3 regions of the Pseudoalteromonas rhizosphaerae genome follow, and region 3 is predicted to be linked to each of the others. Evidence: predicted binding sites of a transcription regulator. Region 3 holds the regulator's gene; each other region holds the start of a gene.

What was found. Region 3 encodes LexA, which represses DNA repair genes until DNA is damaged. Its sites were predicted from a motif close to TACTGTATNNNNATACAGTA; they were not measured.
Region 1: a site for LexA is predicted at 2,924-2,943, ahead of PVK79_RS16425 (SulA-like leucine-rich domain-containing protein). Genes of this name have one in related genera too.
Region 2: a site for LexA is predicted at 1,391-1,410, ahead of uvrD (DNA helicase II). Genes of this name have one in related genera too.

The regions. Positions count from the first base shown of each region.
Region 1 is NZ_CP118496.1:3,822,707-3,827,775, forward strand. Features, by position in the region: gene PVK79_RS16410 (hypothetical protein) at 62-820, shown strand; gene PVK79_RS16415 (NCS2 family permease) at 854-2,146, opposite strand; gene PVK79_RS16420 (SEL1-like repeat protein) at 2,274-2,729, shown strand; gene PVK79_RS16425 (SulA-like leucine-rich domain-containing protein) at 2,954-3,388, shown strand; gene PVK79_RS16430 (YchJ family protein) at 3,429-3,908, shown strand; gene PVK79_RS16435 (pectate lyase family protein) at 4,787-5,069, shown strand, end outside.
Region 2 is NZ_CP118496.1:5,260,034-5,265,102, forward strand. Features, by position in the region: gene PVK79_RS23025 (peroxiredoxin-like family protein) at 1-412, shown strand, start outside; gene PVK79_RS23030 (YacL family protein) at 443-811, opposite strand; gene PVK79_RS23035 (hypothetical protein) at 923-1,147, opposite strand; gene uvrD (DNA helicase II) at 1,475-3,640, shown strand; gene PVK79_RS23045 (tRNA(Met) cytidine acetyltransferase TmcA domain-containing protein) at 3,618-5,069, shown strand, end outside.
Region 3 is NZ_CP118496.1:101,508-106,576, reverse strand. Features, by position in the region: gene PVK79_RS00550 (hypothetical protein) at 64-780, opposite strand; gene PVK79_RS00545 (hypothetical protein) at 948-1,328, shown strand; gene PVK79_RS00540 (PaaI family thioesterase) at 1,325-1,768, opposite strand; gene PVK79_RS00535 (hypothetical protein) at 1,890-2,684, shown strand; gene lexA (transcriptional repressor LexA) at 2,759-3,376, shown strand; gene coxB (cytochrome c oxidase subunit II) at 3,798-4,940, shown strand; gene ctaD (cytochrome c oxidase subunit I) at 4,940-5,069, shown strand, end outside.

The DNA of each region.
Region 1 (5,069 bases), 1.6 Mb from region 3:
TGTTAGCATATATTTAATGTAAGATTAAAATTATTAGTTTGTGAAATTTGAGACCTAAACCATGATCGTTTCTATTATTATTATGTTGATTGTTGCACTGATTGTCATTGCCCTCTGGGTCAGTGCGGTACAACAGCATAAAGAGAAACAAGAAACAGAACGCCGCAAAGACTTAACCAAACAAAAAAAAATCATTGAAGAATCAGAAGACGTTCTATTAAATAGCGCAAACATCCCTATGTCAGAACATATTTTACGTATTCTACAACGGCGTATTCATGATGCTTTAGTCGCTATGGTGCAGCTATCACCCAATTCGAAAGAGTTAAAGAATCGCTTAAAGGAAGCAAAAGAACGTTTAGGAGACTCAATCGACACCACTAACTTAGAAAATTTAGTGTTACCCGATAACGACAAGCAATTAATAGCACTAATCCAAGGTATTAAGAAAGTACGCGCAGTACTTCGTTCAGAGCATGGCAAAGGGAAAGTAGACAGCCAAATTTTTATTGCTGAAGACAAGCGCTTAGAAAAACTCCAATTACGAATTAATATTGAAAGCCAGATTAAACGAGGTATCTCCGCACGCTCTGCGAATATGGTCGGTTCTGCACGCCAATACTTTGAAAAAGCCTACGCTACTGTATCTGCAGTCGCTTATAGCGATGACTATATAACCACTAAACGCCAAGAGCTCGAAGGTTATTTAGAAGCAATAAGCACAGAGCTTAAAGCATCTAATGCAACAGCACTGAAGAAAAAAGCAGAGCAAGAACAAGACGATTTAGACGTACTTTTTGCACCAAAGAAAAAGTGGTAAACCACTTTTTCTTTGTATTAACCGAGTAACTCATTAAGATAAAAACGCAAATTTGATCACAAACATCGCAGTCAATATCCACACACTGATGCTTACTTGTTCTCGTTTACCACACAATACTTTAACGACTGTATAAGAAATAAAGCCCAGTGCAATGCCATGAGCAATGGAGAATGTTAGCGGCGTCATCAGTAATACCACACTCACTGGAATGGCATCTGTCATATCATCCCAATTTACAAACTTGAGGTTTTGTAGCATTAGCACCGACACATATAAAATAGCTCCCGCAGTTGCATAAGCTGGCACCATTTTCGCCAAGGGTGCAAAAAACATCATCAATAAAAAGCACATTCCTACAACCACAGCTGTAAGTCCGGTTCTGCCACCCACAGATACTCCTGCAACTGACTCTATATATGAGGTTGTGGTCGAAGTGCCCAATACTGAACCGGCAATGGTTGCGGCGCTATCAGCACTTAATGCTCGTCCTAAACGAGGCATATTACCTTGTTCATCAGCAAGACCTGCTTTTTGAGTTACCGCAACTAAGGTGCCTGATGTATCAAATAAATCAACGAACAACAATGCAAAAATGACGCTAAGCATTGACAACTCAAACGCCGCTGAAAAATCAAGTTGCATAAAAGTAGGCGCAATTGAAGGAGGCATAGATATCACGCCTTGATACTCTACCAAACCCAGACTTAGCGCGATCACAGTTACTAATAAAATGCTGATCAAAACACCACTTTTAAAATCACGATAAAGTAGCGCTGCAATAACAAAAAAGCTAAAAATAGCCAACAATGGACCGGCAGCCGTTATATCACCCAGTTGCACTAATGTTGCAGGGCTGGCCACAATGATCCCGGCATTTTTAAGCGCAATTAACGCTAAGAACGCTCCAATTCCTGTTGCAATGGCTTGCTTTAACACCAATGGAATAGCATTAATTATCCACTCCCTGACTTTGAACAAACTCAGGAACAAGAAAATACAGCCCGACATAAACACAGCCCCTAATGCTGCTTGCCAGGTATAGCCCATGCCTAACACAACACCATAAGTAAAAAAGGCATTAAGCCCCATACCAGGAGCCAAAGCTAACGGATAATTTGCCCAAAAGCCCATGATAAAACAGCCAATAGCCGCAGCAATACAAGTTGCCACAAACGCAGCACCTTGATCCATACCAGCTTCAGCCAACATAGCAGGGTTGACAAACACAATATAAACCATAGTAATAAAGGTAGTGAGGCCGGCAATACATTCGCGGCGCACAGTCGAGTTGTGGTCGCTAATTTTAAATAACGCGTCGAGCATAAGTGAGTTTCATTTTAGATGACAATAATTGCGTGATTTTATCATATATTTCAAGAATAACAGGACAATTAACCTGATATTAGACTAAACTGAGCAGGTAAATGACAACAATAATATGTGTGGCACTATGACAGATACCTCGCCAATTGGCTTAGATTTAGAACAACAGTTAGAAAACGTATTATCGTTTATCACCCAACCGAGCAAAGCCCCACACAGTGCGGTTAAAGCTGATACTCCTGATAACACTGTTAATAAAGCCCTGTATTATTTAAAAAATGATCAACCTCCTCTCGCTGCTAAATGGATGCGCTTAGCTGCAATGTCAGGTAATCAGCGAGCCCAATTTTATCTAGGATTATTTTTTATCAAAGGCCAAGGCGTACCTACTAGTGTTTTTCATGGCGCAGTATGGCTAAGTTTAGCCAGTAGCCAAGGCTATGAGCCTGCAACAACCGCCTTAACTGATTTACGTAAACATCTAGCCACCCGCCGCTTTAAAGATGCCCAGTGTTATGCTGCAACACTGTATGAACAAATACACCAACAGCAGTTTGCTCACCTGATCCCCAACTCACCTTGAAAAGGGACTAATCTACCCTTTTCGTTAAAATCAATTGCCACCTCAATTTAAATAATTAATACATTGTTTTGTATAGTATTATTTAATTTTCTGCACATTTTCAAAGCTGATGGTATCAAATAAATTTAAAAATCGTTCAAAAAGATAGCAAAAAACACTTGCACACAAACACTGTATAAACTACTGTATATGAGTACTGTATAAACAACCAGTGAGTGAAACTTATGTTACAGCCAATTACCATCAGAACAGTTAAAAGCTATCAACAAGATAATTTAAGCGCATCAGTAAATTTGATTCAGATAGAAGATGAGATCTCTGCAACTTTTGAACTTCTAAAGGTGTTACACCATTACAATAATAAAAACGCATGGACGTTACTGATTGCACCGGATCACGTACCAAGTAAAGCTTTACTTGATTCATGTTCTATTGATACCAGTAAACTATTAGTGATTAGGCAAAAGCATCTGGTTAATTTAGAGTATGTACTAAATTCAGCACTACATAACGGTAACTTTGCAGCGGTGATCACCTGGACAGACATTGTGAAAGACAATCAAATAGCTAACCTGTCATTAAAGTTAGACCAAGCGAGTGCAAAACTATACTGTTTTACTAAAACCCAACAAGCTACAGAGATAGCATTAGCACAATAAGCTGTTAAAATGCCGTTTTTTAATAAAGCGTATTTTAATTATGACTTCACTCACTGACAGTCTTTGCTTATGTGGTAGCGAACAAAGCTATAGCGATTGCTGTGAAAAATTGCACTCAGGCAATATACAAGCAACAAGCCCAGAGCAACTAATGCGCTCTCGCTTTGTTGCTTATGCCTTAAAAAATGCTAAGTATATTTACCAAACTTATGCCCAAAAAAAACAAGCAGAAAACCCAATCAAAGAAATTGCTGATTTTGCTAATAGTTGCCGCTTTATAAAATTAGCTGTGATCAGTGCAGACCAGCAAGAATACACTGGTTGTGTTGAATTTTGTGTTAGCTATTTTTATCAAAACTTGTTTTGCCAGCTGCATGAAAAATCAAGCTTCATAAAAGAAGATGGGCAGTGGCGTTATCTCGATGGTGAGATCTTCCCTGTTGCAGATATAAAAATTAGCCGCAATGATGAATGCCCGTGTGGTAGCGGTAAAAAATATAAAAAATGCCACAGCGTGTAACACTTTCTTAGAGTGTAGTTTTTACCGTAAGTATTTATAAATAATCATAAATTCAAAAAACTCGCGACCCAACGTGGTCTGTCTAAGTGCGATTAACTCTTTGTTGCTTAACCTAAATTTTGGTTAATGTGTTTTCTAACACATTGATTTAAAGCACTAATATTACTTTTACTCTCCAGCCGAAATTTTCAGGGAAAATAAGGCGAATTTACGCGTCAATAGCATGCCTATTACAAGTAAATTCAACGCAGTTAACATTGAAAAATAGCCGCTGGAGATGGATTTATTATCCGAAGCTCAGATTACTTCCGCCAGTAGAATAACGCGGTAGCAGTTATCGATCCAACTAGGTTACAAACCTCTTGTCATGATTAAATCACTCCTAGATTAAACAAATTTTAATTCTGAAAGGTCAACATGCTCTAGTACTTCACAACAACACCTATAAACAACTAACTCATCCATAAAACATATATATACTGCGTTAGAACCAGCCCCGTAGCATGCTAAGATCTAGTCATATCAAAAAACAATAAAGGAACAAATGTTAAATAAATTTCAAGTATCAAAAAAACACTATAATAAAAACTAGAAAATAAATCGTTATTATTTTTATATTTTTTTAAAATAATTAAAACAAAGCCTAACCTATTAATTTTAATTAAATATATTTATTTAAAACGCATAAAAACAAAACTAAATAATGAAATTAAAACTAATCAATCAGTAATTAGCATTGCAGAAAGTCATATTTAGCGCAATAATGCCACCGGTAGCACTGCAGTGCAAGCATAAACAGGACTTGATTGTGTTAACATTTTTAACAATTAATTTATTTGATTGTTTTGATCTGAACATACAATAATTAGGAACAACCAATGAATAAACGTACGTTATTTAAATATTCTTTGCATGCTTTGGCCATAACAACTGCTATATATGGAAACAGTGCACTTGCTAATGCGTCAGGCTTTGCCGCAACGAATGGTGGTACAACCGGTGGTGCTGGTGGCGATGTTGTTTATGCAACAACTGGAACCCAAATTCACCAGGCTTTATGTAACCGAGCATCAAGTGACACACCAATTATCATCCACGTTGAAGGCACCATAAATCATGGCAACACCAGTAAAGTATCTGGAGATAGTTGCAATACTGGGC
Region 2 (5,069 bases), 170 kb from region 3:
TTGGTGCCCATATTGCTCTAAGCAATTAGCGAATGTGCAAAAAATTGAAGCAGAACTGACTGAGTTAGACGCACAAATTATCGCGGCTTCACCCGATAGCCCAGAAAAATTGGCTGAAACTAAAATAGATTCACCAAACTATCAGTTACTTTCTGACGATAGCCTATTGCTAAGCCAAGCGCTTGGTTTAGCATTTTACCTTGATGATAAAACCGCGACTATTTATCGTAATAAACTAGGGGTAAATTTTGTTTCTCTTGAAGGTAAAGCGAAGGTAGCCTTACCTGTACCGGCAGTCTTTGTTATTGATAAACAAGGTTTAGTGCATTTTCAATATGCGAACCCTAATTATAAAGTTCGCTTAACTGAAAGCTTACTATTGGCTGCAGTAAAATCTGTATCTGAGCAATAGCGTAATTAGCAGGGGGCTTTAACCCTCTGCTTACCTACCTGTAGTAAATTCTTGCCATGAATTAATCAGATCAACAAAATCTTCAAAACCACAGCCACTACTTAAACCATTTTCCTCGAGCATAAGCTCATCATCTTGATAAGCAAATAAATCTTCAGAGTCTTGGTGCAAGGCATGGGCTTCAAAAATGGCTTCATCTTTATTTAAGATCAAATCAATTTCTTGACCCTGTAGCGTTAACGGCTCAAAACTACTTGATACTGAGGCTATTAAAGCTTGTACCATAGCAATTTTGTCTTTGCCGATCTCTTCATTTAACCAACGGCCAATAACCGCATGTTCACTGCTAATTTTAATCCGCAGGCCACTTATTGGATCGCGTATAAATTGGTATTCCATAACTTTACCTAAATACAACTAATGATCGGGATTATACCCTAGTCAGTGCTGAATAAATAAAGCCAGTGACAAAAATAGCGCTAAAAAGCGCTATTCTTTGAAGTGATACAGCTACCGATAAGATCTAAACCGCGCGGCATCAATGATTGCCCAAATATAGACGATCGGCAGTAATATAAAACCAATCGCAACATAAATAAGCGCGCCACTAATAACCCACGCTAGGAAGAAACCAATTGCCGCCATAATCCGGCCTTGAACTAACTGCCCTAAACCTGGGAAAAATATATTACAAATCGCTGCGATAACATTACCGCCTGAACCTTGCTCTGCCATGTTAACCTCAATTATTAATTTAATTTTATTCTTATCTACTTACATTCTTCATGCCAATTATTTAGTTATTAAAAATCAATATGTTAAAATCAACGGTAATACGAAGAACTAGCTAAAATCGTGATTTTTACTAAATATAAGTCAAATTGGCGATATCACTTCACACCATTGATCTAGCTTAGCTAAAAAATGACTATAAATGAATCATTAAGTTTTTAAAGCCTTTAGACTATGTATTAAATTAACTGGTTATAAAAACAGTATTTTATTTAGCCTAACAAAAACACCTGTTATACTGCTTTTAATATTGATTGAAAAGGCGTGATGATGGACGTTTCAGAATTACTCGACGGTTTAAATGATAAACAACGGGATGCAGTTGCAGCCCCACTCCAAAATATGCTGGTGCTTGCTGGCGCAGGCTCTGGGAAAACTCGAGTACTCGTTCATCGTATCGCATGGTTAATGCAGGTTGAGCAAGCCTCCGCTTATAGTATTTTTGCAGTAACCTTTACCAATAAAGCAGCTAAAGAAATGCGCACGCGCGTTGAACAAGCCCTTCAAGCACCAGTAGGTGGTATGTGGATTGGTACTTTCCATGGCTTATCACACCGTATATTGCGTGCCCACCATCGCGAAGCAAACTTACCAGAAGCGTTTCAAATTTTAGACTCTGATGATCAACTTAGAATGATCAAACGCTTATTAAAAGCCATGAATATTGATGACAAAAAATGGCCTGCAAAACAGTTTGGCTGGTATATCAGCGCCAAGAAAGATGAAGGTCTGCGCCCCAAAGATATCCAAGCTTACGACATCAACGAACAAATGATGCTTAAAGTTTACACCGCTTATCAAGAAGCATGTGATCGAGCCGGATTAGTTGATTTTGCCGAAATCTTATTACGTAGTTTTGAAGTACTAAAAAATAATCCAACCTTACTACGTCACTACCAGCAACGTTTTGCCCATATGCTAGTAGACGAGTTTCAAGATACCAACACCATTCAATATGCATGGCTTAAATTATTAGCCGGCGATACCAACAGCATCATGATCGTAGGTGATGATGACCAAAGTATTTACGGTTGGCGTGGTGCTAAAATTGAAAACATTAAGCGCTTTTTGACCGATTTTAAAGCCGAAACTATTCGCCTTGAACAAAACTATCGCTCTACTGCCACGATTCTAAAAGCGTCTAATGCACTTATTCAAAATAACTCAGACCGAATGGGTAAAAGCCTCTGGACTGATGGCAATGATGGTGAACCTATTTCTGTTTATGCCGCTTTTAACGAATTAGACGAAGCGCGCTTTGTAAGCAGCAAATTACGCAGCTGGTTAAACGCTGGTAATGCCCTACAAGATGCGGCGATTTTATATCGTAGTAACGCGCAATCGCGGGTACTTGAAGAAGCGATGTTACAAGAAGGCTTGAAGTACCGCATTTACGGCGGTATGCGCTTCTTTGAACGTCAAGAAATTAAAGATGCGCTGGCATATTTACGGCTCGTAGGTAATCGTCAGGATGATGCTGCATTTGAGCGAGTGATTAACACTCCTGCTCGTGGCATTGGCGATAAAACCTTAAGCCATATTCGCGATTGTGCGCGTAGCGAATCATTGCCATTATGGTACGCCGCCAAAGCCATCGTAGAACAACAACATTTATCAGGACGTGCGGCGACGGTTGTTACTAAGTTTGTTGAACTGGTAGAACATATTGAAGATAAAATTGGTGATCTCACTTTAGAAGAGCAAGCGAAATACGCTATTCAAACATCTGGTTTAATGGCGATGTATCAAGCAGAAAAAGGCGAAAAGGGCCGCGCCCGGGTAGAAAACTTAGAAGAGCTGATCAGCGCCTGTGGCCAATACGAACTCCCGGAAGATGAAGAGTTTAGCTCACCACTGCAAGGATTCTTGGCTTATACCTCACTGGAATCCGGTGATGGTCAAGCTGAAGAACATGAAGATGCAGTGCAAATGATGACGTTGCACTCAGCGAAAGGCTTAGAGTTTCCACTCGTATTTATGGTTGGTGTTGAAGAAGGCATGTTCCCATCTCAACAAAGTAATGAAGAATCAGGTCGGTTAGAAGAAGAGCGTCGTCTTTGTTATGTCGGCATGACTCGCGCCATGGAAAAACTCTATATTAGCCATGCCGAGAGCCGCCGTCTTTATGGTCAAGAAAAGTACCACAGTCCATCACGCTTTTTACGTGAAATGCCTGAAGATTGTATTGAAGAAATTCGTATTAAAACTCAAGTATCGCGACCACCCGCAGCAGGACGATTTAGCTCATCAGTAAGTCATGCCGTATTTGAAGAAAGTGGCTTTAGCTTAGGACAACACGTATTACATGCAAAATTTGGTATGGGAACGGTTATTAATTACGAAGGCAGTGGCGCTCAATCTCGCGTACAAGTGAATTTTGATGACTTTGGTAGTAAGTGGTTAGTAACTGTTTATGCACGACTACAAGCCATTTAACTCGTTAATAAGTAATATCCTACCGCAAATTGCCTATGCTAAACATAGGCAATTGCTACTCATTACTGGCGAACAAAACTGGTGTTATCAACAGGCTAATGAGTTACTCAAGCAACTTTGCCATCCGCTTGTTAAGGTATTATCAACTAGTGGCGAACTCACTGACAGTAGCTGGCCTGAACATACTCATCAAATTCTTGGCCAAGAATTTCAGCATGTTATTTATGACGGTTTTAGTGGCTTAGTGCCAGACAAATTTGCTGCTCTTAGTGGCACTGTTCAGGCTGGCGGTTTATTTATTGTATTGTTGCCAGAACTTGATGATTTACACTATTGGTGTGACCCAGCACTGACCGCCTTTCAATCATTTGCTCAACAACAACAGCAGAGTTATTTTAACCAACGCTTTGCACGCTTACTCCAGAGTAATTTGTATCTGCACCTCAGCCAACAATCAGGCTGGCAAACGTTACCAGAAACAAGCCAGCTAGCAGGTAAAATAAACCTAACTGAACAGCAATTTTGCATCGAGCAAATCATTAGAACTGCCAACGGTAGAGCCAATCGCCCTTTATTGATCAGCGCAGATCGTGGCCGCGGAAAATCGGCGGCTTTAGGGCTTGCTGCTGCAACACTTAACGATAAAAAAATACTCATTTGTGCACAGCAGTTTAACGCCCTACACAGCTGTTTTAAACACTTTGCCGCAGCACGAGGATTAAGCTATCAAACTCGGGATAAACAACTCGCCAACTTGCATTATATTGCACCCGATCAATTACTAAATGAACTACCTGACTGTGATGTATTGTTGGTTGATGAAGCTGCTGCGATCCCAGTACCATTATTAATTAAAATGCTCACGCATTATCCCCGCATTATATTTGCCAGCACTATGGTAGGTTATGAAGGGAATGGCCGCGGGTATACTTTAAAATTCAAACGTTACCTAGAGCAACATTATAAAAATATGCATAGTGTTACTCTAGAGCAACCAATTCGCTTCGCAGCGAATGATCCGCTAGAACAGCATATTTGTAATTTGTTAGCACTTGACGCCGATTATCAAGATATTACGCTAGACACCAGCGCTCTGCTCTATTCTGAACTGACTCCCCAACACCTTGCTGAAAATGAAGCACTACTGCGTCAAGTCATTGGGCTATTAGCATTAGCGCATTATCAAACTAGCGTGAATGACTTGCGCCACTTACTCGACGCGACAGAGCAACGCATCTTTGTATGTCAGCAACAAGGCGTTATTATTGCAGTATGCCTAATTGCGATTGAAGGCGGTTTAACCGCAGACTTGAGTCAACAGGTTGTTAGTGGTCAACGTCGCCCACAGGGGCATTTGATGGCGCAAACATTAGCACAGTTAAGTGCTAATGCTGACGTACTAACAAGGTTGTGTGCTCGTGTTGTGCGC
Region 3 (5,069 bases):
TCAAAAAGTAAATCGCTTAACTGTGTGATGTAGTGGGAATTTTAACTCATCTACAAGGTAAGGTTAGCTACTTGGGCGACGGGAAGTACGTTTTCTAAAACGGATATTTTGTAGTAATAAAATAAAGCCAGTTAAACAAAACAATATGCTACTGGCTGCAAAACTAATTAATAATGGGTTATTAAAATCTTCACGTTGATCATAGTCCATTATGTGTAACATCCAGAAAAAATCGAAAATTCGCCAAATTGTGCTGCGAACAGTAATAACTTGGCCACTATCAGCGGATAAATATAGTGTGGTGTTAAACGTATCGTCAAAATTTACTTGCCAAATATTTTCTTTAAAGCCAACTTCGCGAGTACCTTTAGCTAGTTTGATCGCGTCTGTTACTTGCGCATTAATTAATAGATGAGCTTGGGCATTGGCAATAATTTGCGCTTTACTCGGTGCTACCAAAGGACGGCCAGTAACTCCGTTAAAGCTGTACTCACCGTTACTGTTGCTCACAATAATGGTAGGGATTGTTAAAAAGTGACTATAACTAATTTGTCTTGGTTGAGTAATTTGTGCAACGATATTATCAACTGAGGCTAGATAATCAGCTTGTTTGAATGGGTTATTTAATTGCCGCGCAGCTAAATGTTTACCGTGAACTTTTTCAAGCGGTATAGCACTCATAATTAAACCACCGAGTAACCATGCAAAAATTTGTAGCGCTAATAAGTAACCTAACCATTTGTGAAACTTACGCGCATGTTTAAAAATGCGTTTATCCATAGTGACTACCTGTTTGTTATTAGTGCGGTATTCTATAAATTATATTGAGTTTGCCAATGTGGCAAATTGTCGCATCAACAAAATAAAACTAGCTACTCTAGATTTGGTATATACGCAAAATTAGGTTAAAGTTTGCGTTGTTATTAACGCAGGGTAAAAATGAAACAATGTCGGAAATTCAATTTTTAAATGTAGATCTAGAGCTTGAATCAAAGCAAGATATTAGTTTGTTAGTTGCAGACTTAAAAAAAAGTGCTGTGGTTTTGCATTACGATAAAGATGAGTACCGTCAACTAGCACGTATTGAGTCTAATGAAGACGTTATCTCACCAGATAAAGCGATTAACCACTTATGTGAGTTAATTGAATCTTGCTCACGCAATGCATTAAAGCAGTGGTTATCATGCTCAAAGCGCACCTTTGATATTGGCTTTGAATCAGGCACTTCGCCAAAATGCTTTAATCAAGCGCTCAGTGCCGATACTTTATTGCGTATTTCTGCTATTGGCGCAGGTATTGAAATTACAATTTATCCACTTTCAAGTTAGCCTTTTCGCTCTACAATTGCTGCGGTCATTCTTGATACGCAGCACAGTTCTCCACGACTATTGGTGATTTTTATTTCCCATACGGATGTACGCTTGCCTAAGTGTAGTGGTGTTGCTATCGCGGTTAATATACCATTACGTGATGCTTTTAGATGATTGGCATTGATCTCCTGGCCAACACAATAAAACTTTGTAAAATCAACAGCAAAGTTTGCAGCATAACTCGCCACCGTTTCTGCAAGTACAACATTTGCGCCGCCATGCACCATACCCATAGGGTTATGATGAGCTGGGATCGCGGGCATCGTTGCTACTAAATAATCATCGCCTATTTTACTTATTTCAATGCCCATGGTTTTCATCAATGTGCCTTGACCACTTATGCCGTCATCAAGTTGCTTACATTGTGCTAGGGTGATCGGTTGATACCAAATACTCATCTGTCTACCTCACTAAGTTATTTACTAAATCAGTCTACACTTTTAAACATTTTCCTACAGTTAAGATCATAAAAATAGATAAAATGTACCTATATTATCTAACTGTTAATGGATCTTAAGGATGAAAGTAAAGGTATTTGGATGTGGTGCAATATTATTAATGAGCCTTGTTGCTCAGCCGCAGGCTGTTGCTAGTACCCAACATCAACTCGATATTGGTTTTACCGATTTAGCTGGTTTAGATGAATCTTTTTTAGGCGCACGATACCGATATTTTGCGCAAGATCTTGAATCTTTGACTGGTCCATACGAGCTAAAAGCGTATTTAAATCAAGTCAATAATTATGCTATTGGTGGGTTTGCTAATGATGATTTTAGCTATTTAAATGCCGATGCTGCCATCTATGGTCCCGCAGGATTAGTTATTAGTGCCAGCGCGCAGCGCCTCTGTGAGGATAATAGCTATTGGCAAAATACTGATTATTTAGTGAGTGCCGCTGTTGGTAAGCAAATGAATGAGCAGTTACAACTAGGGTTCAATGTATATTACAGTCGCTTAGAGCGCCATGATATGTGGTTTGGCAAAGATAATGAAAGAGTCGCGGTTGAATGGACTTATGCTCCTTATGTTCGTTGGACAAATATAGTTAGCAATCAAGGTTGGGATTTAGAGCTAAAGCAATTGGCAGGGCGTTATCGTTATGTGCAGGGGCAGGCGGTTTATTATGTAAATCAAGCATGGTCAGTGGGAGTCGTTGCCAATATTCGGAATCAGAAAAATCTAAAAGACAACTATGAACTGCAAACGCAATATTGGTTTAATCAACATGTAGCATTAAAGTTTGGTCTTGGATCTGCGCTTGATTCTGGAAGTGGTTTAAATAGTATGAGCTTGTTATTAACGGCGCGATTTTAAGCCAATTTATATTTGCGATTTTCAGATAACTGTATATACTCACAGTTAAATGTACTGTATGGAAAACCAGTTGTATGCGCCCATTAACGAATCGCCAAGCTCAAATTCTCGAACTTATTAAAGTTTTTATTAAAGATACCGGTATGCCGCCAACCCGTGCTGAGATTGCGCAAACGTTAGGTTTTAAAAGTGCTAATGCAGCGGAAGAACATTTAAAGGCATTAGCGAAAAAGGGCGTTATTAAAATGAAGCCCGGTGCTAGTCGAGGTATTCAGTTAGTTGAAGAGGATGAGCCGGAACAACTTGGTTTACCTCTAATAGGCAGAGTTGCCGCTGGTGAGCCTATTTTGGCAGAGCAGCATGTTGAAAGTCATTGCAAAATAGATCCACTCTTGTTTAAACCGGCTGCTGATTTTTTACTGCGTGTGCAAGGCATGAGTATGAAAGACATTGGTATTATGGATGGCGATTTATTGGCTGTACACAGCACTCAAGTTGCTGAAAATGGCCAAGTGGTGGTTGCCCGTGTTGATGACGATGTAACAGTAAAACGCCTTGAAAAAGCAGGTAAAAAAGTTTTTTTACATGCTGAAAATGATGAATTTTCACCGATTGAAGTGGATCTTGAACATGAATCTTTCAATATTGAAGGGTTAGCTGTTGGGGTGATCCGCAACGCTGATTGGATGTAAATTTTTTGATCTATATTTTGCACCAAATTGGTGAAGTTTGGTGCATTTAATTTTTTACCGCTTTAATGGCTAGATTTTATACTTAGCTATAGCGTCCTAAGCCCTATCAAATCTACTTGTCAGCTACTTTTAGCCCTCTAATATTATCCCTAATTACAAAATAACGCGCTGATTTTTAGCTGTTATTTATGCACCAAAAAAGAATTAAATTGCTCTTAAAACTTGCTAATTGTTCATTTTTTAACTAATTGGTTAATACACTGTGTTAACAGCTACTTTAAAAGTCTAACAATTTTGCTCAATAGCATAATTTAGGGTTGCGTTAATATTCAGTAACAATAAAAAATAACGAATTGGCGCGAATAAAGCTGTGCCGCCTTTTCGCTTTGCGTTTTGCAATAGCATTTAAAGGAGCCGTCACATGGGTAAATTGAGCTCTACCTTGTGGCTTATATTGTTTGTTCTACCGCAGCAAGTATTGGCTAATAGCCAGTTTAATATGCGTAAGGGCGTAACAGATATAAGTAATGATGTTTATCAGCTGCACATGACAATATTTATTATATGTTGTGTGATTGGGGTCATCGTGTTCGCCGTGATGTTTTGGGCACTGATCCACCACCGTAAATCTAAAGGGGCAAAACCAGCCCAATTTCATGAAAGTACTAAAGTTGAAATCCTTTGGACGGCAATCCCGTTTGTGATTTTAATTGGTATGGCAATTCCTGCGACAAAAACTTTGATTGCAATGGAAGATGCTAGTAAAGCTGATCTCACGATTAAAATTACTGGTTCTCAATGGAAATGGCATTATGAGTACATGGGTGAAGATGTTGAGTTTTATTCAATGCTTGCTACACCTCAAGATGAAATAACTAATCTTGCAAATAAAAACCCTAATTACCTGCTTGAAGTTGATAAACCTTTGGTGTTGCCAATTAATCAAAAAGTACGATTTTTAATGACCTCAGACGACGTTATTCATTCTTGGTGGGTGCCTGATTTTGCAGTGAAAAAAGATGCTAACCCTGGGTTTATCAATGAAACTTGGACCAGAATTAATGAAGAGGGCATTTATCGAGGGCAATGTGCAGAACTATGCGGAAAGGATCATGGCTTTATGCCTGTGGTGGTTGAAGCTAAATCTGAGCAAGCATTTGCAAACTGGCTGAGCGAAGCTAAGCAGGCAAAAGCAAACGCTGCAATTGCTGATGCTGCATTATTAGATCAAACATTACCAAAAGAAGAATTAATGACACTCGGCGAGCAAGTCTATATGGCCAGTTGCGCTGCGTGTCACCAACCAACAGGTATGGGCTTACCGGGGGTTTTCCCGGCGCTCAAAGGCAGTCCGGTAGTATTAGGAGATATTAAAGATCATATTGATGTAGTGCTTCATGGTCGCCCAGGTACCGCTATGCAAGCATTTGACAAGCAGTTATCAATCAAGCAGCTAGCAGCTGTGATCACCTATAAGCGTAATGCATGGGGCAATGACACTGGGGATGTAATTCAACCGAGTCAGATACAAGCCGCGATTGATGCAACTTCGGAGGCTAAATAATGAGTAGCGTAACAGAGCAACAACATGATCAAGCTGCACACCATGATGGACATCATCATCCTGCGAAAGGTTTTAAACGCTGGCTTTATACTACTAACCATAAAGATATCGGTAGCTTATATTTAATTT